Regions from separate parts of the Methylobacterium sp. JK268 genome, predicted to be linked through region 1. Evidence: predicted binding sites of a transcription regulator. Region 1 holds the regulator's gene; each other region holds the start of a gene.
What was found. The regulator PhoB, encoded in region 1, activates phosphate uptake and scavenging genes when phosphate is short. The targets are predictions, from matches to a motif close to TGTCATNNANCTGTCAT.
Positions count from the first base shown of each region.

Region 2: a site for PhoB is predicted at 3,835-3,851, ahead of ACW9J6_RS17440 (UDP-2,3-diacylglucosamine diphosphatase). Genes of this name have one in related genera too.
Region 3: a site for PhoB is predicted at 5,837-5,853, ahead of ACW9J6_RS06065 (YdcH family protein). Genes of this name have one in related genera too.

Region 1 covers NZ_JBSVZN010000001.1:272,403-282,669, forward strand. The annotation lists gene ACW9J6_RS01180 (cell envelope integrity EipB family protein) at 1-162, opposite strand, end outside; gene ACW9J6_RS01185 (GcrA family cell cycle regulator) at 755-1,267, shown strand; gene phoB (phosphate regulon transcriptional regulator PhoB) at 1,679-2,383, opposite strand; gene phoU (phosphate signaling complex protein PhoU) at 2,534-3,256, opposite strand; gene pstB (phosphate ABC transporter ATP-binding protein PstB) at 3,286-4,098, opposite strand; gene pstA (phosphate ABC transporter permease PstA) at 4,154-5,071, opposite strand; gene pstC (phosphate ABC transporter permease subunit PstC) at 5,088-6,062, opposite strand; gene pstS (phosphate ABC transporter substrate-binding protein PstS) at 6,207-7,247, opposite strand; gene ACW9J6_RS01220 (hypothetical protein) at 7,495-7,749, shown strand; gene ACW9J6_RS01225 (NepR family anti-sigma factor) at 8,080-8,802, shown strand; gene ACW9J6_RS01230 (hypothetical protein) at 9,145-9,333, opposite strand; gene recN (DNA repair protein RecN) at 9,515-10,267, opposite strand, start outside.
Region 2 covers NZ_JBSVZN010000014.1:192,202-202,468, forward strand. The annotation lists gene ACW9J6_RS17425 (DUF2147 domain-containing protein) at 1-186, shown strand, start outside; gene ACW9J6_RS17430 (MucR family transcriptional regulator) at 606-1,088, shown strand; gene ACW9J6_RS17435 (glycosyltransferase family 4 protein) at 1,826-2,920, opposite strand; gene ACW9J6_RS17440 (UDP-2,3-diacylglucosamine diphosphatase) at 2,917-3,789, opposite strand; gene ACW9J6_RS17445 (DMT family transporter) at 4,035-5,021, shown strand; gene thiE (thiamine phosphate synthase) at 5,115-5,816, shown strand; gene thiD (bifunctional hydroxymethylpyrimidine kinase/phosphomethylpyrimidine kinase) at 5,813-6,616, shown strand; gene ACW9J6_RS17460 (helix-turn-helix domain-containing protein) at 6,735-7,355, shown strand; gene ACW9J6_RS17465 (TadE/TadG family type IV pilus assembly protein) at 7,641-8,963, shown strand; gene ACW9J6_RS17470 (ABC-type transport auxiliary lipoprotein family protein) at 8,985-9,575, opposite strand; gene ACW9J6_RS17475 (MlaD family protein) at 9,697-10,267, opposite strand, start outside.
Region 3 covers NZ_JBSVZN010000004.1:98,540-108,806, reverse strand. The annotation lists gene ACW9J6_RS06090 (methyl-accepting chemotaxis protein) at 180-1,799, shown strand; gene ACW9J6_RS06085 (tetratricopeptide repeat protein) at 2,473-3,354, opposite strand; gene ACW9J6_RS06080 (5-(carboxyamino)imidazole ribonucleotide synthase) at 3,575-4,693, opposite strand; gene purE (5-(carboxyamino)imidazole ribonucleotide mutase) at 4,704-5,201, opposite strand; gene ACW9J6_RS06070 (YdcH family protein) at 5,298-5,516, opposite strand; gene ACW9J6_RS06065 (YdcH family protein) at 5,868-6,053, shown strand; gene ACW9J6_RS06060 (tartrate dehydrogenase) at 7,507-8,583, shown strand; gene ACW9J6_RS06055 (winged helix-turn-helix transcriptional regulator) at 8,682-9,167, shown strand; gene ACW9J6_RS06050 (HlyD family secretion protein) at 9,180-10,267, shown strand, end outside.

The DNA of each region.
Region 1 (10,267 bases):
CCCGCGGGCGCTGTCGACCGAGCGCGCCCCTTCGCTGCGCAGCAGGGTGAGGTCGTAGACGGCACGGTGCGGCGCCAGGTGGATCCCGCCGACCGGTTCCGCGGCGAGACCGGCGGGGGCCAGGACGAGGGCCGGCAGGAGGGCCGCGAGAGATGTCCGCATGAAGGGTCCCATAGTGCGCGACAATCCTGTCGGGCGCGCGGGGCGCCGGAGCGAAACCATAGGTGCAGGCCGGCACGCGGGCAACGTGGAGCATGCGCCGTCGCGTCGGCCGCGGCGCGGCGGGCGGCGGATCCCGGTCCGCCGAAGCGTGGCGCGGATGCCACTCTCCTCGCCCGCCCGCGCCGGTCCGGCGCCTCCGGCAGGCCTACCGCGCGACTCAGATCCGATCGCCCGGCCCGTCCCGAACGCGCCGCACCGGCCGCACTGCACCCGCGGGACGACGCATTAACGCCTTGTTCAGCCGCGTTTTTCCGCCGCCGTCTTCCTCCCGCCCCGCCGCCCGCATCGCGCTGCGCGACGGTGCCGCGAGCGGCCGGCGCCCTCCGCCGCGCGCCGGGAAAAGGGCCGGTGCCGAGCCGGGGACTCTTGCGCGAAGAACGGCGGCTCCTGTAGGTTCACCCCCGTCGCAAGCGCTGTCACGAAGCGGCGATCATCAGCAGGATTCGAGGCACGGGACGGGCGGTCGCTTGGCCGATCGCGGGCGGTCGCGTGCGTCGTTGCGGCTGGTGGATGGGGGATGTCGGAGGCGGCGATGGTGGATGCGGGCCCGAGCTGGACGAAGGAACGGGTCGAGCTCCTGAAGCGGCTCTGGGGCGAGGGGCGCAGCGCGAGTCAGATCGCGGCCGAGATCGGCGGCGTGTCGCGCAACGCGGTGATCGGCAAGGTGCATCGTCTCGGCCTCGCCGGGCGCGTGACGAAGACGAACGGGGCGCCGGCGCCCCGGAGCCGCGCCCCCGGCGACGAGGAGCGCCCCGCCACCCTCCCGACGATCGTGGCGCCCGCGCCCGCGCCGCTCGCCCTGATCCGCGCGGAGCCGCCGGCCCCGGTCGAGGTGGCGCTGCCGGTCTCGGAGCGGGTGACGATCATGGAGCTGCGGGAATTCATGTGCCGCTGGCCCATGGGCGACCCGGCCTCCCCGGATTTCCGCTTCTGCGGCGCGCGGTCCATCACCGGCCTGCCCTACTGCACGCATCACGCGCGCATCGCCTACCAGCCCGCCGCCGAGCGCAAGCGCAGCGACCGCCGGGTCGTGGCCTTCCGCTGACCGGCGCGGGCCATGGCCGAGCGCTGCCCGCGCGACTCCGCACGCGCGGGGCGAGGCGAGCCCATGCCGGGCCGTTGGCATCGGTTCCTCACCGGCTTCGCCGTCCCTCGCGCATGAACGCGGGGTGTGATCGGCGGCGAAGATATTGAGCAATTGATGCGAGTGCGTCGATGCCCGTGCAGAATTCTCTCACAAGCAGATTATCGCGTGTACAATGTTCCGTGATAGGCTCATCAGCGGAACGAATAGGGAAGACACATCGCACCTCAGCATGAGGCGTGTCGTGCGCTCCAGGAGCGTTCCGCTGATGAACCCGTCGCGGAGCGCTGCGCACCCATCGCCTGCTCGACGCGCCACGGTTCCGGAAGCCGGGTGCTTCAGCAACGACACCGCCTCGCGCGTGCGCTCCACCTAGATGGCGCCGCTGGCGAACATCTCGTCGAAGGAGTAGCCGGAGCCCCGGACGGTCCGGATCGGGTCGGGCCGGCGCGGCCGGTTGATGGCCTTGCGCAGGCGGCCGATATGCACGTCCACCGTGCGCTCGTCGATATAGACGTCGTGGCCCCAGACGCCGTCGAGGAGCTGCTCGCGGGAGAAGACCCGGCCGGGGCTCTGCATCAGGAATTCGAGCAGCTTGAACTCGGTCGGGCCGAGATGCAGCTCGCGGCCCTCGCGGCGGACCCGGTGGCTGACCCGGTCCAGCTCGATGTCGCCCGCGACGAGCAGATGCGCCACGTGGGCCGGCTTGGCGCGGCGCAGCAGCGCCCGCACCCGCGCGAGCAGCTCCGGCACCGAGAAGGGCTTGACGATGTAGTCGTCGGCGCCGGTGGCGAGCCCGCGCACCCGGTCGCCCTCCTCCCCCCGCGCCGTCAGCATGATGATCGGCAGGCGCTCGGTCTCCCGCCGCGCCCGGATGCGGCGGCAGAGTTCGATCCCGGACAGGCCCGGGACCATCCAGTCGAGGAGGACGAGGTCCGGCACATGCTCGCGCAGCCGGATGTCGGCCTCGTCGCCGCGCGCGACCGCGTCGACCGTGAAGCCCTCCGCCTCGAGGTTGTAGCGGAGGAGCAGTGTCAACGGCTCCTCATCCTCGACGATCAGGATCCTGGTGCTCATCAAGGACGCTGCACTCCCGACGATGTCATACCAACGGCCCAGGATGCTGACGCATCGGGCCGTTGACCATCTCGAATTTTCGATGCCAAGCCAGAGGCTTGACGAAAATTCGAGAACGGAACCACCGGTCATTAAAAATGACCGGTGGTATCAGGCCTCCGGCGCCGGCGGGGCGACCGTGGCGAAGCTCGACCGGTCGTTCTTCGGCCGGTCGGTGGGCAGGGTCTCGCCGGTGACGAGGTAGTGGATCGTCTCGGCGATGTTCGTGGTGTGGTCGCCGATCCGCTCGACGTTCTTCGCGCAGAACAGCAAGTGCGTGCAGAAGCTGATGTTGCGCGGATCCTCCATCATGTAGGTCAGGAGTTCGCGGAACAGCGAGGTGTAGAGGGCGTCGATGCCGCCGTCGCGGGCCCAGACGTCGAGGGCCGCGGCGGTGTCCTGCGTCGCGTAGGCGTCGAGCACGTCCTTGAGCTGCTCCTGCACGAGGTCGCTCATGTGCTGGACGCCGACCACGACCTTCTGCGGCTGGGGCTGGTCGCTGATCGCCACCACCCGCTTGGCGATGTTCTTGGCGAGGTCGCCGATCCGCTCCAGGTCGCCCGAGACGCGGATCGCCGAGATGGTCTCGCGCAGGTCGATCGCCATCGGCTGGCGCTTGGCGATGAGCAGGATCGCCCGCTCCTCGATCTCGCGCTGGAGCGTGTCGAGGCGGGAATCCGCCGCGATCACCGCCTGGGCGAGGGTCGAGTCGCGCCGCACCAGCGCGGTGGCGGAATCCGCCATCATCTTCTCGGCGATGCCGCCCATCTCGGCGATGCTGCGGCGCAGGTTCTGCAGGTCCGCGTCGTAGGAACTGACGATGTGGTCCGGCATGGCGCTTTCCCCGCTCGATATGGTTTCGCTCAGCCGAACCGGCCGGTGATGTAATCCTGCGTCTGCCGCTTGGTCGGGTTCATGAACAACCGGTTGGTCGGCCCGAACTCGATGAGCTCGCCGAGATACATGAAGGCGGTGAACTGCGAGATGCGGGCCGCCTGCTGCATGTTGTGGGTGACGATAGCGATGGTGAACTCGCCGCGGAGCTGCTCCAGCAGCTCCTCGATGCGGCCGGTCGAGATCGGGTCGAGGGCCGAGGTCGGCTCGTCGAACAGGATCACCTCCGGGCGCTGCGCCACCGTGCGGGCGATGCAGAGGCGCTGCTGCTGGCCGCCCGACAGGCCCATGCCGGATTGCTTGAGCTTGTCCTTCACCTCGTCCCACAGGGCGGCCTTGCGCAGGGCCTCCTCGACGCGCACGTCGAGGTCGGCCTTGCCGAGCCGCTCGTAGAGGCGGATGCCGAAGGCGATGTTGTCGTAGATCGACATCGGGAAGGGGGTCGGCTTCTGGAACACCATGCCGACCCGGGCGCGCAGCTCGTTGAGGTCGATCGACGGGTCGAGGATGTTGCGCCCGTCGAGCAGGATCTCGCCCTCCGCCCGCTGCTCCGGATAGAGCGAGTAGATGCGGTTGAAGGTGCGCAAAAGCGTGGACTTCCCGCAGCCCGACGGGCCGATCAGCGCCGTCACCTGCCGGTCGTGGAAGTTGAGGTTGACGTTCTTCAGCCCCTGGAAGGTGTTGTAGTAGAAGTTCAGGTTCTTGACGGCGAGCCGGACGGGCGCGGTCTCGTCGGCCGAGCCCGACTTGACGACCGGTGCGGCGGTGGCGGAGGCGCTCATCGGGATTCTCCGGAGGATCGGAACGGGGTCGGCCTCATCGACGCGGGCATCGGCGTCAGCGGCTCTTGCCGCCGCGCAGGAAGATGCGAGCGGCGATCGACAGGGCCAGGATGGTGACGGTGATCAGGAGCGCGCCCGCCCAGGCGAGCTGCCGCCAGTTCTCGTAGGGGGACAGGGCGAACTGGTAGATCATGACCGGCAGGTTGGCGACGCCGCCCATCAGGTTCGGGCTGAACCAGGAATTGTTGTTGAGGGCGGTGAAGAGGAGCGGCGCGGTCTCGCCCGCGATGCGGGCCAGCGCCAGCAGGATGCCGGTGACGATGCCGGCCTGCGCGGCCCTCCAGGTCACCGCGCGGATGACGATCGAGGGCGGGGCGCCGAGGGCCGCCCCCGCCTCGCGCAGGGGGCTCGGCACGAGGCGCAGCATGTCCTCGGTGGTGCGCACGATGACCGGGGTGGCGATGATCGCCAGCGACACGCCGCCGGCCCACCCCGAGTAGCCGCCCATGGGGCGGACCATGACCGTGTAGACGAACAGGCCGATCAGGATCGAGGGCGCCGACAGCAGGATGTCGTTGAGGAAGCGGATCGCGTCCGCGAGCTTGGAGGTTCGCCCGTACTCGGCGAGGTAGGTGCCGGCGAGCACCCCGACCGGCGTCGCCACCACGATTCCGATCACCGTCATGATCAGGCTGCCGAGGATCGCGTTGGCGATGCCGCCGCCCTCGGAGCCGGGACCGGGCGTGACCTGGGTGAAGAGGGCCGGCGAGAAGCCGCGGATGCCCTCGATGATCAGCATGATCAGGATCGAGCCGAGCACGACCGCCCCGAGCGCGGTGGCGGCGGTGCAGAGCACGATGAGCAGCCGGTCGGCCGTGCGGCGGCCGGCCCGGACGCGGCCCCAGGCCTGGGGGGCCTGGAGGGCGGGCGTCGTGGGAGAAGGGCCGGCCGGAGCGAGGGTGCGGGCGTCCATGGATCGGCTCCGGCGATCAGGCGACCTTCACCCGGCGCACCAGCAGCCGGGCGATGATCAGAACGATGAAGGTGACGATGAACAGGATGCAGCCGAGCGCCAGCAGCGCGTGGAGCTGCATGCCGTCCGCCTCGTTGAACTCGTTGGCGATGCGCGACGCGATGGTCGAGCCGGGATCGAAGACCGAGGCCGACAGGCGGTTGGCGTTGCCGATCACGAAGGTGACCGCCATGGTCTCCCCCAGCGCCCGCCCGAGGCCCAGCATGATCGCGCCGATGATCGACACCGACGCCTGCGGCAGCAGGACGTGGCGCACCACCTCCCAGGTGGTGCAGCCGATGCCGTAGGCGCTCTCGCGCAGCACGGTCGGGATCTGGTCGAGCATGTCCCGGGTGATCGAGGCCACGAAGGGCACGATCATGATCGCCAGGATGATCCCGGCGGTCAGCACGCCGACGCCGGACGGCACCTGGGCGTAGAGGAGCGTGCCGACCACGGGCAGCCCCTCGACGAGGTTCGACACCGGCACCTGCACGAAGCGCGCGAAGAGCGGCGCGAAGACGAACAGGCCCCACATCCCGTAGATGATGCTCGGCACCGAGGCGAGGAGCTCGATCGTCATGGCGACCGGCCGGCGCGCCCAGCCGGGGCAGAGCTGGGTGAGGTAGATCGCGATCCCGAGCGAGATCGGCACCCCGATCAGCAGCGCCAGGAAGGCCGAGACCAGGGTCCCGATGATGGCGACGAGCGCCCCGTACTCCTCGCGCCCCACGTTCCAGGCGCTCGACGTGATGAAGCCGGGGCCGAAGGTCTGGAAGGCCGGCCAGCCGCCGTAGACGATGGACGCCAGGATGCCGGCAAGCACGAGGAGGACCAGCAGCGCCGAACCCAGGGAGGCGGCGTAGAACAGGCGGTCCGCCACCGGGCTCGGCGCGGAGCGCGCGGCCTTCGGGGCAGTGGCGAGAGCGGCGGATTCGGACAACGCGACCATCCGGTGGTTCCCTTGAGTGAGCCGCCTGTAGCGCGTGGCGCCGGGCGTGGCGAGTCCCGGCCGGCGGGTCGGTCGTGACGCGGAGAATCCCCCTCCCGCAATGGGAGGGGGATCCGCGTTCGGTGCGGGCCGTGAAGACCGCCCTTACAGGCCGAGGACCGGCTTGCCGTCCTTGCCGGTGACCTTCTTCCACTCGTCGTGGATCAGGCCGACCACGTTGGTGGGCAGCGGCACGTAGTCGAGGTCGCTCGCCATCTTGGCGCCGTTCTTGTAGGCCCAGTCGAAGAACTTGAGCACGTCGGCGGCGCGGGCCGCGTCGGCCGGCTGCTTGGGCACCAGGATGAAGGTCGCGGCGGTGATCGGCCACGCCTTCTCGCCGGCCTGGTTGGTCAGCGAGATGCCGAAGCCCGGGGCGGACTTCCAGTCGGCATTGGCGGCGGCGGCCTGGAAGGCCTCGTCGCCCGGCTCGGGGAACTTGCCGGCCTTGTTCTGGAGCAGCGCCACCGGCAGCTTGTTCTGCTTGGCGTAGGCGTACTCGACGTAGCCGATCGCGTTCGGCACCTGCTTGACGACGGCGGTGACGCCCTCGTTGCCCTTGCCGCCCTGGCCGGCCGGCCAGCTGATCGTGGTCGAGGCGCCGAACTCCTTCTTCCAGTCGGCCGAGACGTCCGACAGGTAGGTGGTGAAGATGTTCGTCGTGCCGGAGGCGTCCGAGCGGTAGACCGGGGTGATCACCGCGTCGGGGAGCTTCACGCTCTCGTTCAGCTTGGCGATCTTGGGATCGGACCACTTCTTGATATTGCCGGCGTAGATCTCGGCCAGCACCTCGCCGGTGAGCTTGACCTCACCCGACTTGACGCCCTGAATGTTCACCACCGGCACCACGCCGCCCATCACGGTCGGGAACTGGACGAGACCGTCCTTTTCCAGCGCCTCGCCCTTCAGGGGAGCATCGGTCGCGCCGAAATCGACGGTGCGGGCCTGGATCTGCTTGATGCCGCCGCCCGAGCCGATCGACTGATAGTTCAGGCCGACATTGGCCTCCTTGCGGTAGGCCTCGGCCCACTTGGAGTAGACCGGGAAGGGGAAGGTGGCGCCGGCGCCGGTGATGTCGGCGGCGAGCGCCGCGGTGGCGATCTGGGCGGTCGCGAGCCCGATGGCGAGCGCGGTGGCGAAGGGTTTCACGAAAGCACTCCGTGTTCCTGTCAGACTGACGCGCGGTTTTGGCCCGTCCCTGGGGAAGGCCCTCCATCGCGGCGCGACCGGTATCCCGGCAACGACGCCGGCCCTATGACGCTTCCATGACGGTTGCGTGACACACGCGCCGGGCCGCGGGGCCTGTCCCGCACGAAAGCGCCTCCCCGATGCGACGGTCCCGGGGGCTCGCGCGTTGATACGGGAGCGCCGCTCAGGAGCAGCCGAGGACCCCGCCGTGGCAGAGGCGTCGACGACGAGAGTGAACGGGCAGGATTCGCAGCGGGCGGCCCTGCTCGCCCTCCACGCGGAGCGGGAGGCGCTGGAGCGGCGGCTCGCCCTCGCGCGCCAGCAGCGCCTCTACCGGTCCGAGCCCGAGGCGATCGCGGCGGCGGAGACCGAGGAGCGGGATCTCCTCGTGCAGCTCGACCGGCTGCTGACGCGGATCCGCGCGGCGGAATACCGGCGCCAGCCCGGGGGCCGTTCCTGGTAGCCGCCCCGAAGGCGGCCCGCGCGGATTTCGCCGGGCGCGACCGGGAACCTTGACCGTGGTTGGGCCGTTGCCCCGGCGCTCGGCCCGGAATCGCGGGCCGCGCCCATGACCGGCGCCGAGGCCCGCCGCCATGGTCGGGCCAGGCGCGCGGCCGGCGTCGCGGGAGCGGAGGAGGATCCGATGACGAACGCGCCCGCGCGGCGGAGCGTGGCCGACGCCCGCGCGCCCGACCCGGTCGCCCGTCCCCGCGGGTGGTGAACCCCCTCCCCGATCCCGGCCGATGGGCGCTCCCGCCGCCTGCGGCCCCTCCCCCTGTCGAGAGTCTTCCCCATGCTGCATCCGAACGCCGACGCCCTGATCCCGGCCGAGGCCAAGCCGACCCTGCCCGCCGCCGTGCAGCAGCACCTGGGCCGACACCTGCGCGACGCCTACGCGGCGGTCGAGACCGGCATTCCGGACGCCTTCCTGGCCCTGATCGAGCGCCTGGAGGCGGCCCTCGCCGCGCAGGGGCGCAGCGTCGAGCCGGAATTCCGCGCGGGGCTCCTCTCCGCCCTGCCCTCGCTGCGCGCCTTCGCGCTCTCGCTCACCAACAACGCCGCGCGGGCCGACGATCTCGTGCAGGACACGATCCTGCGGGCCTGGCAGAACCAGCACCGTTTCCAGCCGGGCACGAACCTGAACGCGTGGCTGTTCACGATCCTGCGCAACGCCTTCTACTCGGAGCAGCGCAAGCGCACGCGCGAGGTCCAGGACGAGGACGGCGCCTATGCGGCGCGGCTCTTCACGGCGCCCGACCAGGGCCACCGTCTCGACGTGCAGGATCTCCGGGCCGGCCTCGCCAAGCTGCCGCCGGACCAGCGCGAGGCGCTGATCCTGGTGGGCGCCGAGGGGCTGTCCTACGAGGAGGTGGCGCGGATCTGCGGCGTGGCGATCGGGACGATCAAGAGCCGCGTCAACCGCGCCCGCAACCGCCTCGCGGATCTTCTCGGCTACACCGAGGACGATCTCAACGGCGACCGGATGATCCAATCGGCCATGGGCGAGGGGGTCTGAGCGGGGAACGCCGCGGGTGGGCGGCCGGATGGCCGCATCCTGGTGAACGGCCCATCAAGGGGGCATCGTGGAACCCACACCATTCCTCTCGCTGAGGTGCTGCGGCGATCGAAGATCGCGCGCAGCCTCGAAGCACCCCTGACCACCGGTCCAGGACAAGGGCGCCTCGGACAACCAGTTCCTGGGTGCTTCGAGGCTCCCTTCGGTCGCACCTCAGCGTGAGGCGGTGGGTTTGCCGCCGTCACCTTGCTTGAAGCGGAACGCGCTCGCGAGGGATTGTCTTTCCTGCGCGACGTGAAGGATGCCGGTTCGGAGGGGCGGATCGGCAAGCCCGCGCGCGGCTCAGCGCGAGCGCTGAAGATCGCGCTCCCGGTGGCGCAGGCGCAGCAGCAGGTCGATCTGGTCGGCCGGGAGCGGCAGCCCGTCGCTGGTCTTCTCGTAGACGGACCGGAGGACCTGTCCCAGCCGCCGCTGGATCTCGGCTCCGAGGCGCGGCAGTCGGCTGCCCGGCGTCACGGCGTGCTGGTCCATCACGGTTCCCCCTGCGCGGTCCGCAAGTCCCCTGCAACAGGAGACCCGCTGCGAGGCCGCAGGATCGGCCCGCATGGTTAATTTTCCGTTAACGGCTAATCTTTGTTTGTCGCTCGCAGCGCGATCCGACCCGTGAGCGGAGCGCGCAAGCTTGAGCATTCGCCCGGCGGCGGGGCGATCGTCAAGCCTCGGCCCCCTGGAGGAGACGGTCGGCCGCGGCCCGGGCCTCGTCCGTGACCGTGGCGCCCGCCAGCATGCGGGCGATCTCCTCCCGGCGCGGCGCCGCGTCGAGGCGCCTGACGCGGGTCGCGACCCGGTCCGAGCCCCGCACCGCCTCCTTGGCGATCAGGAAATGGGTCGCGGCCCGCGCCGCGACCTGCGGCGCGTGCGTCACCGCCACCACCTGCACGCGCTCGGACAGCCGGGCGAGCCGGGCCCCGATCGCGTCCGCCACGGCGCCGCCGACGCCCGTGTCGATCTCGTCGAAGATCAAGGTGGGAGCCGACCCCTTGTCGGCGAGCACCACCTTGAGGGCGAGCATGAAGCGCGACAGCTCGCCCCCGGAGGCGACCTTCATCATCGGGCCGGGCCGGGTGCCCGGATTGGTCTGGGCCCAGAACTCGACCCGGTCGAGGCCGGCGGGATCGCGGCTCGCCTCGTCGGTGGCGATCTCGGTGACGAAGCGGGCGCGCTCGAGCTTGAGCGGCGGCAATTCCGCCTGGACGGCCTTGTCGAGCCGCGCGGCCGCCTTGCGCCGCCCGTCGCTGAGCGCCCGCGCGGCCGTCAGGTAGGCCGTCTCCGCCGCCGCGAGCTCGGCCTCCAGGTGCCCGAGGGTCTCCTCGCCGGCGTCGATCGCCGCCACGTCCGCGGCATAGCGCTCGCGCAGGGCCGCCAGGGCGTCGGCCGCGACGTCGTACTTGCGGGAAGCCGCGCG
Region 2 (10,267 bases), on a different contig from region 1:
TGGAAGCTGACGACCGACACGCTGGCGGGCCAGCTGACCGGGCCGACCAACGGTCCGGGCGGTCCGCGCCCTGATCCGGAATGGACCCCCAAGCCAGCCGCCCCGAAGGCGGCGGCCCCCGCAGCCCCCGCGGCCCACAAGGAGGGAGCGGCCGCCACCCACAAGGACGAGGCGGCGAAACCCTGATCGCGCAGCGTCGTCCACAGGGGCGTATGGGCGCGGGCCGGCCGGCGAGCGGCCCCGTCACCGCCGCCGGTTCGACCGGAAGTTGAAGCCACGCTGGTCGCCCCGCGCCCGGCCCGCCCGCGCCGGCCGCGCGGTGCCGGCGGCCATGCCGCCCAGCCAAGCCCCCGCGAGCGTGAGGTTTTAGCCGCTCGCTGCCGGACCTCCGGGGCCGAGCGCGGCCGCGCGGCGGTGGCGGGCGCGCCGGCGCCGACGGCTCCGCCGTCTCGCCGCCGCTGCTGCATCGTATCCAATTGGTGCGCAATGGTTGCGTGAAACCCTCGCTCGCGAACGACCCAAGTCCCAAACTTGATTTCGATGATCCATTGACGATCAGGTGATTTTCTCGCAGGTGGAAACAAGTTTTCACCGAGGGCAAGTGCATGAGCAGGGATGGCGCTCCGGAGCAGTCGGAGCTGATCAACCTCTCCGCCGACATCGTGTCGGCCTATGTGGCGAACAACTCGGTCCCGCTCGCGGATCTTCCCGGGCTGATCGAGGCGGTGCACGCCTCGCTGACGACGATCGTGGCACCGCCGCCGCCGAAGCCGGAGAAGCCGGTTCCTCCCATCCCGATCCGGAAAACGGTGACGCCGGACGCGATCATCTCGCTGGAGGACGGCAAACCCTACAAGTCGCTGAAGCGACACCTGTCGGGGCGGGGCCTGACGCCCGAGCAGTACCGGGAGAAGTGGGGCCTGCCGCCGGACTACCCGATGGTGGCGGCGACCTACGCGGCCCAGCGCTCCGAACTCGCCAAGACCCTCGGCCTCGGCCAGCTCCGCCGCGACCGCGCCGCCGCGCGACCGCCCGCACCCAATCCCGAGGCGCCCCGCAAGCGCGGCCGTCCGCGCAAGAACGTCTGAATCGAACGCTCCCGCGAGGCGGTGCCGTCCGGCCCGCAGGTCGTGGCGCGGCAATCCCTCTCCCGTGCGGGAGAGGGGTAGGGGATCGGAGATCCCGCGTGAGGGTCCAGGTGGTTCAGCACGTATTCTGACGTGTCCCGCTGCCAGCACGACCATCTTCGCTTCATGACGGGCCGGTCTCGGACCCTACTCTCTCCCGCACGGGCTACCGTGTGCACACATCTCGATAGCCTGCTCATCAAATGAACCCGCCTGGAGTGCGCGACACTCCTCATGCTGAGGTACCGCGCAGAGGTCTCGAAGCACCCAGAACGTTCATCCAAGAGAAAAGGCGCCTTGGACGAGATGCTCTGGGGTGCGTGCGGGCCTGCGGCCCGCCAGAGGCTCGCTCCGCTCGCACCTCAGCATGAGGAGGTGGATTTGTTGCCATTGATGGAATATTGTGCTCGGTGTTTCGGTCTTGCTTCCGTATTCAATCGGATGCGTATCTAGGACGTACGGCTGAGAATTTGTCCCGCACTGTCGGTCAGGTGGTCAGGGCATGCTTGCGGATCGGCCCCCAATGCGGCGGGATCCGCCCCCATCCTCGGCGCCACGACGCGGCGCTGTTTCCGGGATGGCCCGCGCCGCGGCCTTCAGAGCGGGCGTCCACTGCGAGGGCGCGCGGCGGTGCTGGGGCCCCTCGGTGGGCCGCACGACGGCGAGCGTGACGGCGCGCCCCGTGATGCCCTGTCTCTCTAACCCTCGCGGGTGCCGGGAGCCGCCCCGAACACGGCCGCCGCGCTCGGGCGGGTGTCGGAGCGCAGATCGGCCGGGCCCTTGGCGTGCGCGGCCTCGATGTTGCCGAAGAACTGGCGGGCGCTCTCCGCCCAAGTGTAGCGGAGCGCCTCGTCCCGGCAGCGGCCCCGCGGGATCGCCAGCGCGGCGAGCGCCGCTTCCCGCAGGTCGTGATCCAGGACGCCGACATCCGTTCCGCCGACCACGTCCAGGGGGCCGGTCACCGGATAGGCGGCGATCGGCAGGCCGCTCGCCAGGGCCTCCAGGAGGACGATCCCGAACGTGTCGGTGAGACTCGGGAACACGAACACGTCCGACGCGGAATAGATCCGCGCCAGCGACTCGCCCGTGAGCGTGCCGAGAAACCGCGCCTCCGGGTGCTGCGCTTCCAGGCGCGCCCGATCCGGGCCGTCGCCGACCAGGACCTTGGTCCCGGGAAGATCCAGGGACAGGAAGGCCGACACGTTCTTCTCCACCGCGAGCCGCCCCACGAAGAGGAAGAGCGGACGGGGCAGGCCGCGCAGGGCCTCCGGCTCGGGCTCGTCGCGGGGGCGGAACAGCTCCGTGTCCACGCCCCGGGTCCAGCGCAGGAGGGTACGGAAGCCGCGGCCGGCGAGCTCGCGCTCCAGCGACGGCGTGCTCACCATGGTGCCGCTGGCGGCGTTGTGGAACCGGCGCAGCCACGCGTAGCTCAGGGCCGGGGGCACAGGCAGCCGGGCGGCGAGGTATTCGGGGAAGCGCGTGTGGTAGCTCGTGGTGAAGGGGCGCCGCTCCGACAGGCAGACGCGCCGCACCGCGAGCCCGATCGGCCCCTCGGTGGCGATGTGCACGTGGGTCGGCGCCATCTCGCGGCAGCGGGCCGCCATGCCGCGGGCCGTGACCAGCGAGAGCCGGATCTCGCGGTAGCCCGGCAGCGGTACCGAGCGGAAGAGCTGCGGCGTGATCATCATCGGCGTCACGCCGAGACCCGGAGCCGCCTTCGCCATCTGCTCCAGGGAGCGGACGACGCCGTTGACCTGCGGATGCCAGGCATCCGTCGCGATGAGCAGTCTCACGCGACGGCCCGGGTGTCGGAGGCCGTGTGCTCGCGGGCGGGCCGCGGGGCGGGGAGGGGCTCGACCGGGGCCGCGTCCGGCCGCGGCAGCACCGGCTGGCCCGTGGCGACCCCGGCGCGCATCTCGGCGAAGCGGATCACCTCCATGCGGCCGTCGTAATGCTCGACGATCGCCGTGCAGGACTCCACCCAGTCGCCGGTATTGAGGTAGCGCAGCCCGTCGATCTCGCGGTTGGCCGCGTGGTGGATGTGGCCGCAGATCACCCCGTCCGCGCCGACGCGCTTGGCCTCGGCGGCCAGCAGCTCCTCGAAGCGGCTGATGAAGTTGACGGCGTTCTTGACCTTCAGCTTGGCCCAGGCCGAGAGCGACCAGTAGGTCAGGCCGAGGCGGCGCCGCACCCAATTCAGGTGCGTGTTGACGAACAGGGCCGCCGTGTAGGCTCCGTCGCCCAGCAGCGCGAGCCACTTGGCGTGGCGCACCACGAGGTCGAACTGATCGCCATGGATCACGAGGTAGCGCTTGCCGTCCGCCCCCTCGTGCAGGATCTGGTCGTGGACCTCGATGCCGCCGAAATGGAGGTCCAGGAAGTCGCGCAGGAATTCGTCGTGGTTGCCGGGCACGTAGATCAGCCGGGAGCCCTTGCGCACCTTGCGCAGCAGCTTCTGCACGACGTCGTTGTGGGCCTGCGGCCAATACCAGCCGGATTTCAGCTTCCAGCCGTCCACGATATCGCCGACGAGATAGATCTCGTCGGAATCGACCTCGCGCAGGAAATCGAGCAACAGCTCCGCTTGGCAGCCCTTCGTGCCGAGATGGAGGTCGGACAGGAAGAGCGAGCGCACGCGCAGCGCATCAGCGTCGTCAGCCACGTCCGTCTCCTTTCGGTCTATGGGGCGCACCCAAACCGCATTCGCGTATCACTTTGATGACGAAGCCCGGTCCCGACCCGATTAAGGCGGGCGGAACGCAGGATTGCCCGGAATCGGCCTTCCTTGCGGTCTGATGAAGAACCGCATGCGGGGAGCGCAGATCTGGACAGTGGCGATCCGGCTGGCTCGGCCGTACGGGAGGAGGCTAGAAGGACCTTCCTCCTATCCTCCCTGCGACTCTTCCCATGGCTGCCCCCGTCGTCCTGCCCGAGCGCCCCCTGGCCGGGGCCGCCGCGCGTTCCGCCGAGTCCGGCCGCCCCTATCTCGGGATCGGTCTCAAGATCCTGTCCGCCCTCACCTTCACGCTGATGTCGGCGGGCGTGAAGGGCCTCGCGGACCGGCAGTTCCCCACCGGCGAGATCGTGTTCTTCCGCTCCTCCTTCGCCATCCTGCCGCTCCTGATCTGGCTCGCCTGGCAGGGCGGCGTGGCGGCGGCGGTGCGGACCGACAACCTGCGCGGCCACGTCCTGCGCAGCCTCATCGGGGCCTGCGGCATGTTCGCGAGCTTCGCGGCCCTGTCCTTCCTGCCGCTCTCGGATTCGGTGGCGATCGGCTACGCCTCGCCGCTCCTCGTGGTGGTCCTGGCGGCCCTTGTGCTGCGCGAGCGCGTCCAGGCCTATCGCTGGGCGGGCGTGGTGGTGGGCTTCCTCGGGGTGCTGATCATGCTGGCGCCCCATCTCGACCTCGGCGGGGCCGGGACGGCGGGCTCCATCGGCGCGCTCTTCGCCTGCCTGTCCGCGGTCTGCTCGGCGGCGGCGACGATCCAGGTCCGGCGCCTCACGATGACGGAGCGCACCGGGGCGATCGTCCTCTACTTCTTCCTCTTCACCTCGCTGCTCGGCCTCTCGACCCTCGCCCTCGGCTGGCGCCTGCCGAGCCTCGCGGAATTCGGCGGCTTCGCGATGATCGGGATCCTGGGCGGCATCGGCCAGATCCTCCTCACGGAGAGCTACCGGCACGGGGACGCCTCCCTGGTCGCCCCGTTCGAGTACACCACGATGCTGTGGTCGCTGCTGATCGGCTGGTTCGTGTTCGGGCAATTGCCGCAGGCGGCGGTGGCGCTGGGCGGCGCGATCGTGGCGGGGGCGGGCGTCTACACCGTGTGGCGCGAGCGGCGCCTCGCCCAGGAGCGCGCCCGGGACGCCGCGGCGGGGGGCGCCCGGATCGCCTGACGGCCGGGGCGCCGCGCGCGGCCCAAGATTGACGCCCGGGGCGGCCGCCGCATACTCCCGACCCGGCCGGATCTCCCGGCCAGGAGCGTCCCGATGCATCCCGCGGAGTCGCGCGCGCCGGTCCGGGTCGACCTGCGCCTCTACGGCATCCTCGACGTCGGGGTGAGCGGCGGCGACGGCGCGCACCTCGCCGCCATGGCCCGGGCCGCGGTGGCGGGCGGCTGTACCCTGCTCCAGTACCGCGAGAAGCAGATCGCCCGCATCCGCGACAGTCTGGAGCGCGTCCGGGCGATCCGCGCGGCGCTCGCGGGCACCGGAGTCCCGCTCCTCGTCAACGACCGGGTCGACCTCGCCCTGGCGGCGGGCGCGGAGGGCGTGCATCTCGGCCAGGAGGACCTGCACCCGGCCGAGGCCCGCAGGCTGCTCGGCCCCGGGGCCATCATCGGCCTCACCATCAAGACGGCCGCGCAGGCGGACGAACTCTACCGGATGCCGGTGGACTACGCCTGCATCGGCGGGGTCTTCGCCACGGCGAGCAAGCAGAACCCCGACCCGCCGGTCGGCCTCGACGGGCTGGCGCGGATCGCGTTCCGGGCCCGGCTCGCCCGGGCCGGACTCCCGCTGGGCGCGATCGCCGGGATCGACCGGGGCAACGCCGCCGCGGTGATCGGGGCCGGGGCGGACGGGATCGCGCTGATCTCGGCCCTGTTCGGCGTGCCCGGGGAGGTCGAGCCGCGGGCGCGCGACCTGCGCGCCGTGGTCGACGAGGTCCTGGCGGCGCGGGGGGCGGCGTGACGCCGATCGCGGTCACGGTCGCCGGGTCGGATTCCGGCGGCGGCGCCGGCATCCAGGCCGACCTCAAGACCTTCTCGGCCCTCGGCGTCTACGGGGCGAGCGTGGTCACCGCGCTCACCGCCCAGAACACCCGCGGCGTCCAGGCGATCCACGACGTGCCGGAGGCCTTCGTCGCGCAGCAGATCGCGAGCGTCTTCGGCGACCTCGCGGTCGGCGCCGTCAAGGTCGGGATGCTGGCGCGAGAGCCGGTGATCGCCGCCGTGGCGGAGGGCCTGCGCCGCCACGCCTCGGGCCTCCCGGTGGTCCTCGACCCGGTGATGGTGGCGACGAGCGGCGACCCGCTGCTCGCCGCCGGGGCGGTCGAGGCGCTGCGCCGGCACCTGATCCCGCTCGCCCGGGTGCTGACGCCCAACCTGCCCGAGGCCGCCGCCCTCCTCGACGCGCCGGTGGCGCAGGACGAGGCCGGCATGCTGGCCCAGGGGCGGGGCCTCCTCGCCCTCGGCCCGGGGGCGGTGCTGATGAAGGGCGGCCACGGGGCCGGCGAGGAGAGCGTCGACCTCCTGGTCGGACCCGGCGACGCCGTCCTGCGGCTCGCCGGCCGGCGGCTTGCGACCCGCAACACCCACGGGACGGGCTGCACGCTGTCCGCGGCGATCGCCGCCGGGCTCGCGCGCGGCGTGCCCCTCACGGAGGCGGCGCGGGCCGCCAAGGGCTACCTGGCGGCGGCCCTGGCGGAGGCGGACCGGCTGGCGATCGGGCACGGCCACGGGCCGGTCCACCACTTCCACGCGTGGTGGTGAGGCGCCGGCCCGAAAACATGGCCCCGCGGGCGCAAGCCCCTTGCCCTCCCGGGTCGATTGCGTTTGATGGAGCGTACGGACGTTCGGAATGCGGAACGTCGCGGGGTGAGAGCGGCCGATGGGTGTGGAGCGGGGACGTGAGCGGACGAGGGACCTGATGACGGGCGCGCAGGTCCTGTCGGGCCAGCTCGGCAAGACGATCCAGCGCCTGCGCAAGGCCTACAACCTGTCGCTCTCCGAACTCGCCGAGCAGTCGGGCGTGGCGAAGTCGATCATCAGCCAGATCGAGCGCAACGAGACAAATCCCACCCTGGCCACGATCTGGCGCCTCAGCCAGGCCCTCGACGTCTCGATCGAGCGCGTGCTCGCCACGGGCGACGAGGAGCCCTTCATCGAGAAGTCGTCCCGGGCCGACACGCCGATCCTGCTGTCGGAGGACGGCAAGGTGCGGCTCGCCATCACCGGCTGGATCAAGACGGTCGAGTGGCTGCAATGGTACGACCTCACCGCCGAGCCGGGGGGCGAACTCGATTCGGACGCCCACCAGCGCGGCTCGGTCGAGTGCCTGTCGGTCCTCGACGGCGAGTTCGAGATCGACGTGGCCGGGAGCGTCCAGCGCGCCAAGGCCGGCGAGACCCTGCGCTACCGCTGCGACCGGCCGCACACGGTGCGCTGCGTCGGCGACCGGCCGGCCCGCGCCACGATGGTGGTGATCATGAAGGCCGCCGTGATGGAGTAGGGCCCGCCGGCCGCGACGCCGTCGCGGTCGACGCTCGCCTTCCGCAGCAATCGCCGCGAGCGGCACCGTGAGATCACGGCGCGTCTCCGCGAGACTTGCCTCCGTGCTTCCCGCGGTGCGCGGTTCTTCCGTCATCCGCCGCAAGGTTCGTAACGATCAGTCGAGCGTAATCTTGATCGGATAGAATGCTCAAAGAGTGTGGAGCGCGATCGAGATACAGTTGATGAATACGGATTTTTAATCCCTGACAACAATGATCCACGCGCGGATGAGAGTCGGTGCGGGATGCGTACGATCGGGCGATTTCTCTCGGACCGGGCGGGGGTCGTCGCGCTGATCCTCAGCCTGAGCCTCCCGGTGATCGTGGCGGCGAGCGGGGCCGCGGTCGAGTACGCCCGCATCCACAAGCGGCGCGCCGAACTGCAGAAGGCGGTGGACGTGGCGGCCCTCGGCGCGGCGGGCGAGCTGACGGTCGCCGGGTCGGACCGCTACGTCGAGGCGCGGGCGAAGAGCCTCGCCTTCCAGTCGGCCAACGGCACGGACCCATCCCAGACGCGGGTCACCGCGACGATCGGGAGCGGGGGGAGCACCGTCACGGTCGCGATCAACGAGACCATGCAGAGCCTGTTCGGCCGCCTGCTGACGCTTCCCAGCATGGAGATCGGGGCGAGCGCGACGGCGGAACTCTCCGGCTCGACCCGGATCTGCCTCCTCACCCTGGACGACAGCCGCCCCGACGGTATGCACCTGCACAAGAACGCCACCCTGGCGGCGACGAGCTGCGGGATGTTCGGCAACTCCACCGACAAGGGCGGCGTGCATATCGAGAACGGGGCGAGCGTCGACGCGGCGCTGGTCTGCTCGGCCGGCGGCATCGCCATCGGCCGCGCGAGCGTGCGCGGCGTGACGCAGAGCGGCTGCCCCGTTCGGACCGATCCCCTGGCGAGCCGCTCTGGCCCCGCGATCCCGAGCTGCACGACGACGACGCCGACCGTGATCGACGGGTCGAAAACTCCGACGGCGCTGCTGACGCCGGGCATCTACTGCAAGGGTCTGAAGATCACCAACGGGGCGGTGGTCACCTTCGCGGCGGGGATCTACATCATCGACGACGGTCCGCTCACCGTCGACAAGAACGCCTCGATCAGCGGGCAGAACGTCGGCTTCTACTTCACCGGCGACGCGGGCGGCGTGCTGTTCGACGTGAAGAGCAGCATTGATCTGACCGCGCCCAAGGACGGCGTCATGGCCGGGCTGCTGTTCTTCGAGAACCGCAGCGTCAGCGCGCCGGTCGCGGCGGTCTCGACCGAGAAGTACACCCCGCCGCCGCCACCGCCGCCCGGCTCGCCCCCGATGCGACAGTACCGGATCATCAGCAACAACGCCCGCAACCTGCTCGGGACCATCTACCTCCCGGCCGGTCGGCTCATCGTCGACGCCGGCAACCCGGTGGCCGACCGCTCCGCGTACACGATCATCGTGGCGCGCCAGGTCGAGTTCTTCGACGGCCCGAGCATCTACCTGAACTCCAACTATGGCGTGAGCGACATCCCGGTGCCGGACGGCGTCGGCAACACGGTGAAGCGCACGGTGCGGCTGGTGCAGTAGGGCAGGGCGGCGATCGCCCGGTCAGCCGCCCGTCCCCACCCAGCGCACCACGTCCGCCAGCACGATCGTCAGCGCACGGTCGAGGCCGTTGGCAGCTGTGGCGGCGTTGATCTCCGCGACCGGAACCCGGGCCTCGAACACGCGGGCGTTCACCACGGCGCCGGTCGAGTCCGAGACGAGCTTCGCCGAGAGATCCACCACCGCCTCCCGCGAGCCGGCCGCGATGTCGAAGGCGCGGATCTCCGTCACCAGCAGCGTGTCGGCGGCGATCTTGTCGCCCGGGCGGCTCACCGACCGCAGGCTGCGGGTGTTCTCCAGGCTCTGGATCAGCCGGGCCTGGATCAGGCGCGGCAGCCGGTCCGCCCATTGCCCGCCGCCAAGGAAGGAGAGGGCGCCGCCGGGCTCGCGCACGATGATCCGGTCGGCCTCGAAGGGCTGCAGCCCGACCGGCTCGGCCACGACCAGCGAGCGGCGCGCCGCCCCGGCCCGCGCCGCGCCGGGCAGCGCCGTGAGGTCGAAGGTCGAGGGGACCGCGCCGGTGCCGCAGCCGCCGAGCGCGAGGGTCGCGAGCACGGCGCAGAGGAGCGGGGCGCGGAGGGAAGCGTGCGGCATGAAGCGTGGCGGGCTGCGGTCTCGGAGCCGGATTATAGGACCGGAACCTTGACCGGACATCGCCGGCCCGGCCGCCGCGTGCCTTTGCGCACCTGCACGCCCCCGTTGCGGCGCCACAGGGTCAGCGACCGTTGTATTCGGGCAACGATGGCTTGCCGCCGAAGATCACCTGGGACGGGTCGCGCTCGATGCTGCGGGCGGCGCTGTTGAGGGTGCCCAGCGTGCGCTGGCCCTCGGTGGAGAGGTTCTGGACCTCGCGCCGGCCCGCCCCGCTGAGCCGCCCGAAGCTCGTCGTGATGGTCGCCGTCCGCTTGTCGAGGTTCTCCGACATGGTGCGGAAGGCGCGGCCGGCCTCGCGGATCGAGACCGCGGCCTCGCGGATCTCCCCGAAGGTGCTCTTCCCTTCCTCGCCGGAGGCGGAGCCGAGGAAGCCCTCCGCGCCCTTCAGCACCGCGTCGATCCGGTCGGCCGAGGCGTTGAGCTTGCCCGCGAGAGTGCGGGCGTCGTGCAGCCCGTCCTGGATGTCGGGCGAGGCCGCCGCCAGCGCGGCCGAGAAGCGGTCGGCATTGTCGATCAGGTTGCCGAGCTTGCGCCCGTCGATCGCCTTCACCAGCGCGTCGAGGGCCGGGCCGGCGTCGCTCAGCGTCTTCGAGAAGGTCTCGACATTGGCGAGCGTGCGGTTGATCGCGCCC
Region 3 (10,267 bases), on a different contig from region 1:
CTCCGCTCCCAAGGCTCCGTTTCCATGGGTCCGCTCCGCCGGACCGGGTCTGCCGCCGCACGGCGATTGCCCATCGGGCCGCTGTCCGGCTAAGGCACCGCGCGGCCCAAGCGCGCCGCCTCGGGCGCTCGCCCGGGCCGTCCGGTCTCGTCCGCAGATCCGCTCAGGAGCGCCGCCGCATGCCGAATTCCTTTGGCCTCAACCGCTCGCTCGGCGGCGCCATCGCCGCCATCGCGGTGGTGACGGTCCTCAGCGGTGCGGTGGTCCTCGTCACCCTCGACCAGCAGAACGCGGCGACGGAGGCGCTCACCCGCTCGAACCAGGTGATCCGCGGGCTCGACGCCTTCCGGGCCGCGATGCTCAACCAGGAGACCGGCCTGCGCGGCTACCTCATCACCGGTCGCGCGGCGAGCCTCGATCCCTACCGGGAGGGGCGGCCCGCCCTCGACGGGGCGATCGAGCGCCTGAGAGGCCTCGTCGGGAGCGACGCGCAGACCGCGCGCCTGCTCGCCGATGCCGTGGCGGCGGCCCGTGCCTGGCAGACCGGCATCGGCGAGGAGGCGGTGCGGCGCGCGGCCGATCCCGCCACGCGCCCCGAGGCCGTCCGCATCGAGGCCGACGGATCCGGCAAGGAGCTGTTCGACACCTTCCGCGACAGGCTCGCCGCCATCGAGGGGCTGCAGGAGCAGATCCGGGCGACGCAGAACGATCGCCTGGCGCTGGCGCAGCGCAACGCGACCCTCGCGCTCTGGGGCGGCACGCTGCTGACGCTGCTGATCTGCCTCGCGATCGGCATCGCCATCAACCGAATCATCGTGCGTCCGATCGGGGGCGTGGTGCGGTTCGTCGAGCGCGTCGGGACCGGCGACCTGACGGGCCGCGTCGCGACGGCCGGCCGCAACGAGGTCGGCCGCCTCGGCACCACCCTCAACGCCATGGTGGCGGGGCTCGCCGATCTCGCCCGGACGAACCGCTCCGCGACGAACAACCTGAACGCCGCCGCCGCGGAGATCCGCGCCTCCGCCCAGCAGCAGGCCGCGAGCGTCGAGGAGCAGTTCGCCGCCGTCCAGGAGACTGCCGCCACCGTCGACGAGATCGCCCATTCGGGCGTGCAGATCACGAAGCGCGCGCAGGAGGTGATCGCCACCGCCCAGGCCACCGCCCAGACCGCCCGGGCCGGGCTGCAGGCGGCGGCCGACACCGCCGAGGCCATGGACGGGATCCGCGAGCAGGGCGAGGCGGTGGCCGGCAACATCGTGTCCTTAAGCGAGAAGACCCAGGCCATCGGCGAGATCATCGCCACCGTGAACGACATCTCGGAGCGCACGCATCTGCTCGCGCTCAACGCCGCGATCGAGGCCGCGGCGGCAGGGGAGGCGGGGCGCAGCTTCGCGGTGGTGGCCGCCGAGATGAAAGGGCTCGCCGACCAGGCCAAGGAGGCGACCGGGCAGGTGCGCGCGCTGCTCGGCGAGATCCAGAGGGGCGTGAACACCTCGGTGATGCTGACCGAGGAGGCGGTCAAGCGGGCGGGCGCCGGCAAGGAGCGCACGGACGCGACGGTGCGCACCATCGAGGAGATGGCGGCGCGGGCGGAGGAGGGCGCGCAGACCTTCCAGCAGATCGTGGCCTCGACGAACCAGCAGCAGCTCGGTATCGAGCAGGTGATGGGGGCGCTGCAGAACATCCGGCAGGCCAGCCAGCAGACCGCCGCCGGTACCCGGCAGGTCGAGATGGCCGCCGCGAACCTATCTGAACTGGCGCGCGAGCTGCTGGCGTTGGCGGATCGCTACCAGGTCTGACGGTGGGTCGCGCCGCTGCAGCGTGGTCCCGGGGCGTGGTGGAGCTGAACGAGACCGGGAGCGCCCGGCCCGTCAACCCTCACCCTTCGGGCTCGCGGTGTCCCCGGCAGGGAGGACGCAGCCCACTGCCCGCACATCGCTGCCGTATGCACGCAGCGATCGAGAAACTTTTACGAGACAATCGTTTATTCAAAGGCATAGCGCGGTGAGTCCGGCGCGGGGAACCCCTCTCCCGTGCGGGCTTGCGGATTCACATTTCGGGTCGTGCGCATGCCCTCTCCCCGCGTGCGGGGAGAGGGTCGAGCCCCCCATGTTGGGGGCGAGACGAGGCGGCAGCCGAGGGTGAGAGGGCGCGTCAGGACAGAGCACACCCGGAACCGCCCCCTCACCCTCGCCCTTCGGGCTCGCTCTGCCGACAACAAGGTCGGCAGAGCCCTCTCCCCGCACGCGGGGAGAGGAGAAACCCGCGCCTCATCCGGCAAAGTGTGAATGGGTAAGCCCGCACGGGAGAGGGGATCCCGCGATCCGCCTTCGATCACCTGTAATCTGCTGCGGTTGAACGCTTTTCTGGTTCCACGCAAGATCTTTGCGCACGGGTGCCGCACGCGGGGAGAGGAGGAACCCGCGCATCATCCGGCGACGTGTGACCGTGCCTGCGCAGAGGGAGGATTCTCTAGCGGAACAGCGTCGCCATTCCGCCCTGAACCCGCCCGAGCCCCTGGCGGGCAACCGGGTTGTTCGGATCGATGGCCGAGGCGCGCTGGAAGCTCTCGATGGCCTCCTGGCGGCGGCCCGACTTCTCGTAGGCGACGCCCCGGTAGGCCCAGGAATCCGCGTCCTTGTTGTTCACGTTCAGGGCCGCGTTGAAGTCCTCGATCGCCTTGTCGTACTGGTTCGTGGCGATCAGGCTCTGGCCGCGGGCGGCGTAGGGGGCCGCCACGAAGGGGTTGCGGTCGATGGCGGAATCGAAGTCGCCGATGGCCGCCCGGTGCTGGCCCTGCGCCTGCCGCACCAGGCCGCGGGCATGGTAGGCCTCCGCCGATTCCGGCGTTAGGCGGATCGCCTGGCTGAGGTCCGCATAGGCGGCCTCGTAATTGCCCTGCGCCCGCTGCAGGTTGGCGCGGCCGATGAAGGCGGCGCTGTAGTTCGGATCGGCCTGGATCGCCTTGGAGAAGTCCTGCAGGGCCGCGTCGTTGCGGCCGGACTGGCGGTAGGCGAGCGCCCGGTTGCAGTAGGCGGAGGCCGAGTTCGGATCGAGCTGGATCGCCTTCGTGAAATCCGCGATCGCGTCGCCGTAATTGCCCGCCCGGGCGTAGGCGGCCCCGCGGGTGTTGTAGGCGGCCGGATCGTTCGGGTTGCGCTGAACCACGTCGCTCAGCGACGCGATGTTCACGTCGGCGGCACCGCTCTTGTCCGTCTCCAGCACGGCGAACTGCTTCGTCGCCGTCGCGCGGCCGACAGTGTCGCAGCCGGCGAGCAGCAGCGCCGCGAGCGCACTCGCCCCGAGCAGCACGGCGGCCGGCTTGGTCCGGCGCGGCACGATCACTGGCTTCATCACCCCATCCCCCAACGGCGGCGTCGCCGGCCGCGCGTCCCGTCCACATCATCGGGTGCCGCGGAGCGCCGGCCCGCCGCACCGGTCGAGGGACCGTCACGGATCGGGATGAACGTCGCCTTAAGCATCCACCTCGCTCCCGTTCACAGGGCCGATGTGGCGAAGGTGTGGCTGCCCGACGGTCAGGCCGCCGGTGGTCGCGGTCTGTGGCGGCGGATCCTCACGCCGGGGGCAGCAGGCGGGTGACGTGCCCCATCTTGCGGCCGGGCCGGGCCCGGCCCTTGCCGTAGAGGTGGAGATGGGCCCCGGCCTCCGCGAGGATCGCCCGCCAGGCATGGGCTTCCTCGCCGACGAGGTTACGCATCTCGATTCGCGCCTGACCGGTCCGGTCGACGGACCCGAGCGGCCAGCCGCAGATCGCCCGCAGGTGCTGGGCGAATTGCGAGGTCAGCGCCCCCTCGATGGTCCAGTGCCCGGAATTATGAACGCGCGGGGCGATCTCGTTCACGATCACGCGGCTGGCGCCGTCCGGCTCCCGGACCAGGAACATCTCGACGGCGAGCACCCCGACATATTGCAGGGCGTCGGCGATCCGGCGCGTCACGGCGAGCGCCTCCTCGCGGCTGCGCGCATCCATGCCGGGCGCCGGCACCCGGGTGAAGGCGAGGATGTGGTCCCGGTGCTCGTTCCCACAGGGATCGAAGGCCGAGAAGGCGCCGTCCGCGCTCCGGGCGGCGACGACCGAGACCTCGCTCTCGAAGGGGACGAAGCCTTCGAGGATGCAGGGCTGGTGGCCGAGGGAGGCCATCACCTCCTCCGCATCGACGGGAAGGTCGGGACGCAGCATGCGCTGGCCCTTGCCGTCGTAGCCGAAACGGCGGGTCTTGATCACCGCCGGCAGCCCCAAATCCTGGAGGGCGGCCCGCAGCCCCGCCGCGTCGTCCACGGCGCGGAACGGCGCGGTCGCGATCCCGAGCCCGGCCACGAAGCTCTTCTCGGAGAGCCGGTCCTGCGTGGTGGCGAGCGCGTCGGCGCTCGGGTGCAGCGGCTTGGCCGCCGAGAGGATCTCGGCCGTGCGGCGCGGGATGTTCTCGAACTCGTAGGTGATCACGTCGACCGAGGCCGCGAAGCGCGCGAGCGCCGCCTCGTCGTCGTAGGCCGCGACGGTGTGGGTGCCGGCGACCGCGAAGGCCGGGCTGTCCGCGTCGGGCGCGTAGACATGGGTCCTCAACCCGTAGGGCGCGGCCGCCAGGGCGATCATTCGGCCGAGCTGGCCGCCGCCGAGGATGCCGATCGTGGCGCCGGGGGCGAGGGGAGGACGCGGGGGGGCTGACGTCATGGTCCGGCGATCACGGGGCGGAGGAATCGGGACGCTCGGCGACGGCCTCGCTCTGGCGGGCGCGCCACGCGTCGAGCCGTGCGGCGAGGTCCGGGTCGGTGCCGGCCAGGATCGCGGCCGCCAGGAGGGCGGCGTTCACCGCCCCCGCGCGTCCGATCGCCAACGTGCCGACCGGGATGCCGGCCGGCATCTGCACGATCGACAGCAGGCTGTCCTGGCCCGACAGCGCCTTCGATTCCACGGGCACGCCGAGCACCGGGAGCGGGGTCAGCGCCGCGACCATGCCGGGCAGATGCGCGGCGCCGCCGGCGCCCGCGATCACCACCCGGAATCCGGCCGCCCGCGCCCCCTTGGCGAAGGCGACCATCCGGTCGGGGGTGCGGTGGGCGGAGACGATGCGCGCGTCGTAGGCGATGCCGAGCGCGTCGAGGGTCTCGGCCGCGTGCCGCATCGTGGCCCAGTCGGACTGGCTGCCCATGATGACCGCGACCGCGGGCGATGCCGTCATGCTCGTGACGCTTTCCTGATCGCTGCGCGCCGTGGGACCGGCGCCCGATCCGCTCGCACTAGCGGCCCGGGACGCGGGCCGCAACCGGGCGATGGTTCAGGCGATGATGTCCGGGGTGAGCTGGTCTTCCAGGAAGGTGATGCGGTCGCGCAGGGTGAGCTTGCGCTTCTTGAGCCGCTGGATCTGCAGCCGGTCTCCCCCCGCGAGCTGCATCAGCGCCTCGATCGCGTCGTCGAGATCACGATGTTCCTCGCGCAAGCGCGCCAGCTCCGCCTCGTACTCGGCCGCCGATTCCGCACTCAACTCGAACGCCATCTCGTCCATCCCGACGACCTGCCCCAAGAATGCGCCAGCCGGCCGATTCCAGCAAGGCGCAGGTTGCCAGGACGGCGCGCCGACGCTGCGGCGCGACATCGCCGTCTCTCGCAGCGGAAGCTAGGGTGATCTGGGGAGGGGAACGCCGCCGCGGCGTCGAATTAACGTCGACCGCGCGACTACCGTTGTTCCTCCGTCCCCCATGCCGGTCCCGGCAGGCGGGATATAGAGCATTTGTCGCGATTCGGTCGTGCCATCGTCATCGTGCGCCGCAGCGAAGAATGCCTTCGACAGCCGCATCGGCCTGTGGCAAGCTCAGTGTGTCGCAACCATGACAGGAGGAATCGGCCGATGTCGCTTCAGACGCATCTGTCCGAGCTCGAGCGCAAGCACGAAGCGCTCGAGCGCGAAATCCAGGAAGCGATCTCCCACCCCTCGACGGACGACCTGCGTCTCGTCGAACTCAAGCGACGCAAGCTGCACCTCAAGGACGAGATCAACCGCCTGCGCACGAGCTCCACGCGGGTCGTCCACTAGACGTCCAGGCCGCCGGTCATCGGGCGGCGCCGTTCGGGAGGCATGGCGTGCCCCCGGCCGACCCGTAAGGGGCGGACCGGAGCGGCGAGGGGAGCCAGAGCCACCTCCGACCGGACGACGATCGGCTCGCGATCCCGGCGGGCATTCTTCGCAACAACCTGTTCGTAGCGCGGCGCCGCGCCGCCCCGTTTCCGCGGGGTGGTTCCCGCCGCGTCGCCCCACCGTGCGCCGGGCCGGCCGCCATCGCCGGCACGGCGTCTCTCCGATCGCCGCGCGGCCTTCCCCGGAGGGCGGGCCGTGCGTGCCACCGGGGCCGCGCCGCGCGCCCCGACGCGAGGGCGGCCGACGGTTGCCCTCGCACCCGCGGGCGTGGCCGAGCCGGATCGGTTCGTGATCGGCCTCTCCGGCCCTGGCGGACGGATAACTGGTCTGAATTGCGGGAAAGACAGTTGATCATCGGTGTTGGCGCTTCGGGACTGTCGGGGATCCACTCTCCCGACGCGCCAGCGTGTTCACGCTTTGCCTATCCGCATGAAAAAGCTCTTCTTTCGCAGTTGCTTGAACGCAACCGAGGAGACCCGCCGGATCCCCTGTCCCGTGCGGGCTAGCGGATTTACGGAACGCGAAAAATAAAAGTAGGTCAGATACTTGCGTCGACACACGATGGTTCCCGGATGTGGCGTGGGGAACCCCTCTCCCGTGCGGGAGAGGGGCAGGGGTGAGGGTCCAGGTGGTTCAGCAAGAATTCTGACCTGTCCCGCTGCCAGCACGACCGTCTTCGCGTGATGACGGCACGGTCCGGGACCCTCACCCCTACCCCTCTCCCGCACGGGAGAGGGGATCCCGCGGGTCTCCTCGGTTCAGTTCAAGCGATTGCGAAAGAAAGGCTTTTTCATGCCGATGGGCGAAGTGTGAACACGCTGGCCCGCACGGGAGAGGGGTCCCCGCGCCAAACCCGGGAACCTCGTGTGTCGAGATAAGTATCTGATCTGTTTGTATTTTTCGCATTCTGTGAATCCGTCAGCCCGATGCGTCGGGGGGCCGGATCAAGGGGACTGACGACCGGCCTCGTCGGGATCACGCCGCGACTGCCGCGGATCGTGACGGCCCTCGGCCACACGGCCGTCGCGGTCAGCGTCATGAGCGCCACCCCGGTTCTCCTCGCCGTCGCCGGCGGGATGGCGGCGCGCTCGCTCTCCCGGCAGTTGCCGACCGTCTTCCGGTCGGGCACGAAGGCCGCGGCGACCATCGCGATCGGCGATCTCGGGGGGCTTCAGGGGTCCCTCGCGGATCGGCTGGCCCCGCGGCGTCACCGGCAGCATGACCCTCGGCCTGATGCTCGCGTCCGCGACGCTCACCGTATCGGCCGGCTTCCCACTCTCGCTCCGGCGGACCACCCGGTCCGCCGCCTCGCGCTCTCCGTCCGCCGACCGTTGCCACGAGGAATGCCGCCATGAAGCAGTACCGCATCGCCGCGATCCCAGGGGACGGCATCGGCCAGGAGGTGATCGCCGCCGGCATCGAGGTGCTGGACGCCCTCGCCGAGCGCGACGGCGGCTTCGGCCTCGCCTTCGACCATTTCGACTGGGGCTCCGACTACTACAAGCGGCACGGCGCCATGATGCCCGAGGACGGGCGCGAGCGGATCAAGGACCACGACGCGATCTATTTCGGCGCTGTCGGCGCGCCGGACGTGCCGGACCACATCACGCTCTGGGGCCTGCGCCTCGCGATCTGCCAGCCCTTCGACCAATACGCCAACGTGCGCCCGACCCGGATCCTGCCGGGCATCACCAGCCCCCTGCGCCACGTCACAGGCCCGGAGCTCGACTGGGTGATCGTGCGCGAGAATTCCGAGGGCGAGTACGCGGGCGTCGGCGGGAGGGTGCATCGCGGCCATCCCGAGGAGGTCGCCACCGACGTCTCGATGATGACCCGGGCGGGCGTCGACCGGATCATCCGCTACGCTTTCCGGCTCGCCCAGTCGCGTCCGCGCAAGCTCCTCACCGTGGTGACGAAGTCGAACGCGCAGCGCCACGCCATGGTGATGTGGGACGAGATCGCCGCCGCGGTGGCGAGGGACTTCGCGGACGTGACCTGGGACAAGATGCTGGTCGACGCCATGACCATGCGCATGGTGATGAAGCCCGCTTCCCTCGACACGATCGTGGCGACGAACCTGCACGCGGACATCCTCTCCGACCTCGCCGCGGCGCTGGCCGGCTCGCTCGGCATCGCGCCGACCGCCAACATCAACCCGGAGCGGCGCTTCCCGTCGATGTTCGAGCCGATCCACGGCTCGGCCTTCGACATCACCGGCAAGGGCATCGCCAACCCGATCGGCACCTTCTGGACCGCCGTGCAGATGCTGGAGCATCTCGGCGAGGCGGCGGCGGCCGGCCGCCTGATGCGGGCGATCGAGCGCGTCACCGCCGATCCGCGCCTGCACACGCCGGATCTCGGCGGCACCGCCACGACCCGGCAGGTCACCGACGCCGTCGTGGCGGCGATCCGGGGCGACAACGCGTGATCTGACCGCTCCCCGAGACGCGGCCCGGTCCCCGGCCGGGCCGCGTTTCTCGGCCCGGTCACTTGCATGATGATAGTGACTGCGCTATCTGATGCGTCATGCAACGCGCATCCTTCGGCCACATGCAGTGCCCCATCGCCCGCAGCCTCGAGCGGGTCGGCGAGTGGTGGAGCATTCTGATCCTGCGGGACGCCTTCTACGGCCACACCCGCTTCGAGCAGTTCCAGGCGAGCCTCGGCATCGCCCCCAACATGCTGACCCGGCGCCTGAAGGCGCTGGTCGAGGCGGGGCTGCTGGAGCGGCGGCTCTACCAGGAGCGTCCGCCCCGCCACGAATACGTGCTGACCGAGAAGGGCCGCGACTTCCGGCCGGTGCTCTGGACCCTGCTCGCCTGGGGCAACCGGCACCTCGCGCCGGAGGGCGTTAGCGTCGCCCTGGTCGAGCCGGAGACCGGCGCCCCGGTCGATCCCGTCGTGGTCGACCGGCATACCGGCCGGCCCCTCGCGGACGGCGTCCGGGTCGTGGCGGGCCCGGCCGCCGACGCCAAGCTCCGCCGCCGCTTCGGCGACGGCATCGGCCTCTAGGAGGGAACAGCCATGAGCGGCACCGCGACGGTCGGGACATTCACGGCGGGGGAGGCGGTGCAGGCGAAGGCCGCGGGACGGCGCGGCTGGAAGCGGCGGCTCGTTCCTCTCGCCATCCTGGCCGCCCTGACCGGAGCGGGGCTCTACGGCCGCTCCTGGTGGGAGACCGGGCGGTTCCTGGAGAGCACCGACGACGCCTATGTGGGCGGCGACGTCACGGTCATCGCCAGCAAGGTGCCGGGCTTCGTCGCCGCGGTGCTGGTGGCGGACAACCAGCGGGTGCGGGCTGGAGACCTGATCCTGCGGATCGACGACCGCGACTATCGGGCGGCCCTCTCCCGGGCCGAGGCCTCGGTGGCCGGCCAGGACGCCGCGCTCGCGAATCTGGAGGCTACCCGCGCCCTGCAGCAGGCGGTGATCGGGCAGGCGAGGGCCGACCTCGCCGCCGCGCAGGCCGAGGCGGCGCGCACCGCCTTCGACTTCACCCGCTACCGCCAGCTCTCGGCGGCCCAGTACGCCTCCGAGCAGCGCTTCCAGCAGGCCGAGGCCGACCACAAGAAGGCGGACGCCGCCGTCGAGAAGGCGCGCGCCACCCTCGACGCCGCCGAGCGCCGGATCGCCGTCATCGACACGCAGGCGCGCCAAGCCCAGGCGGCGCGGGAGCAGGCGGTCGCCGAGCGCGACATCGCCCGGCTCAACCTCGGCTACACGGAGCTGCGCGCGCCCGTCGACGGGGTCATCGGCAACCGCAGCGCCCGGACCGGGTCCTACGCGACGGCGGGCGCGAGCCTCGTCTCGCTGGTCCCGAGCGACGGGCTCTGGGTCGACGCGAACTTCAAGGAGAGCCAGCTCGCCCGGATGCGGCCCGGCCAGTCCGTGTCGGTCGTCGCCGACGTGCGGCCGGACGAGACCTTCGCGGGCCACGTCGAGAGCCTCGCCCCGGCCACCGGCGCGCAGTTCAGCATCCTGCCGGCGGAGAACGCCACCGGCAACTTCACCAAGATCGTCCAGCGGGTGCCCGTGCGCATCCGCCTCGACGGGGAGGGCGCGCGCCTCGGCAAGCTGCGGCCCGGCCTCTCGGTCACCGCCACCGTCGACCG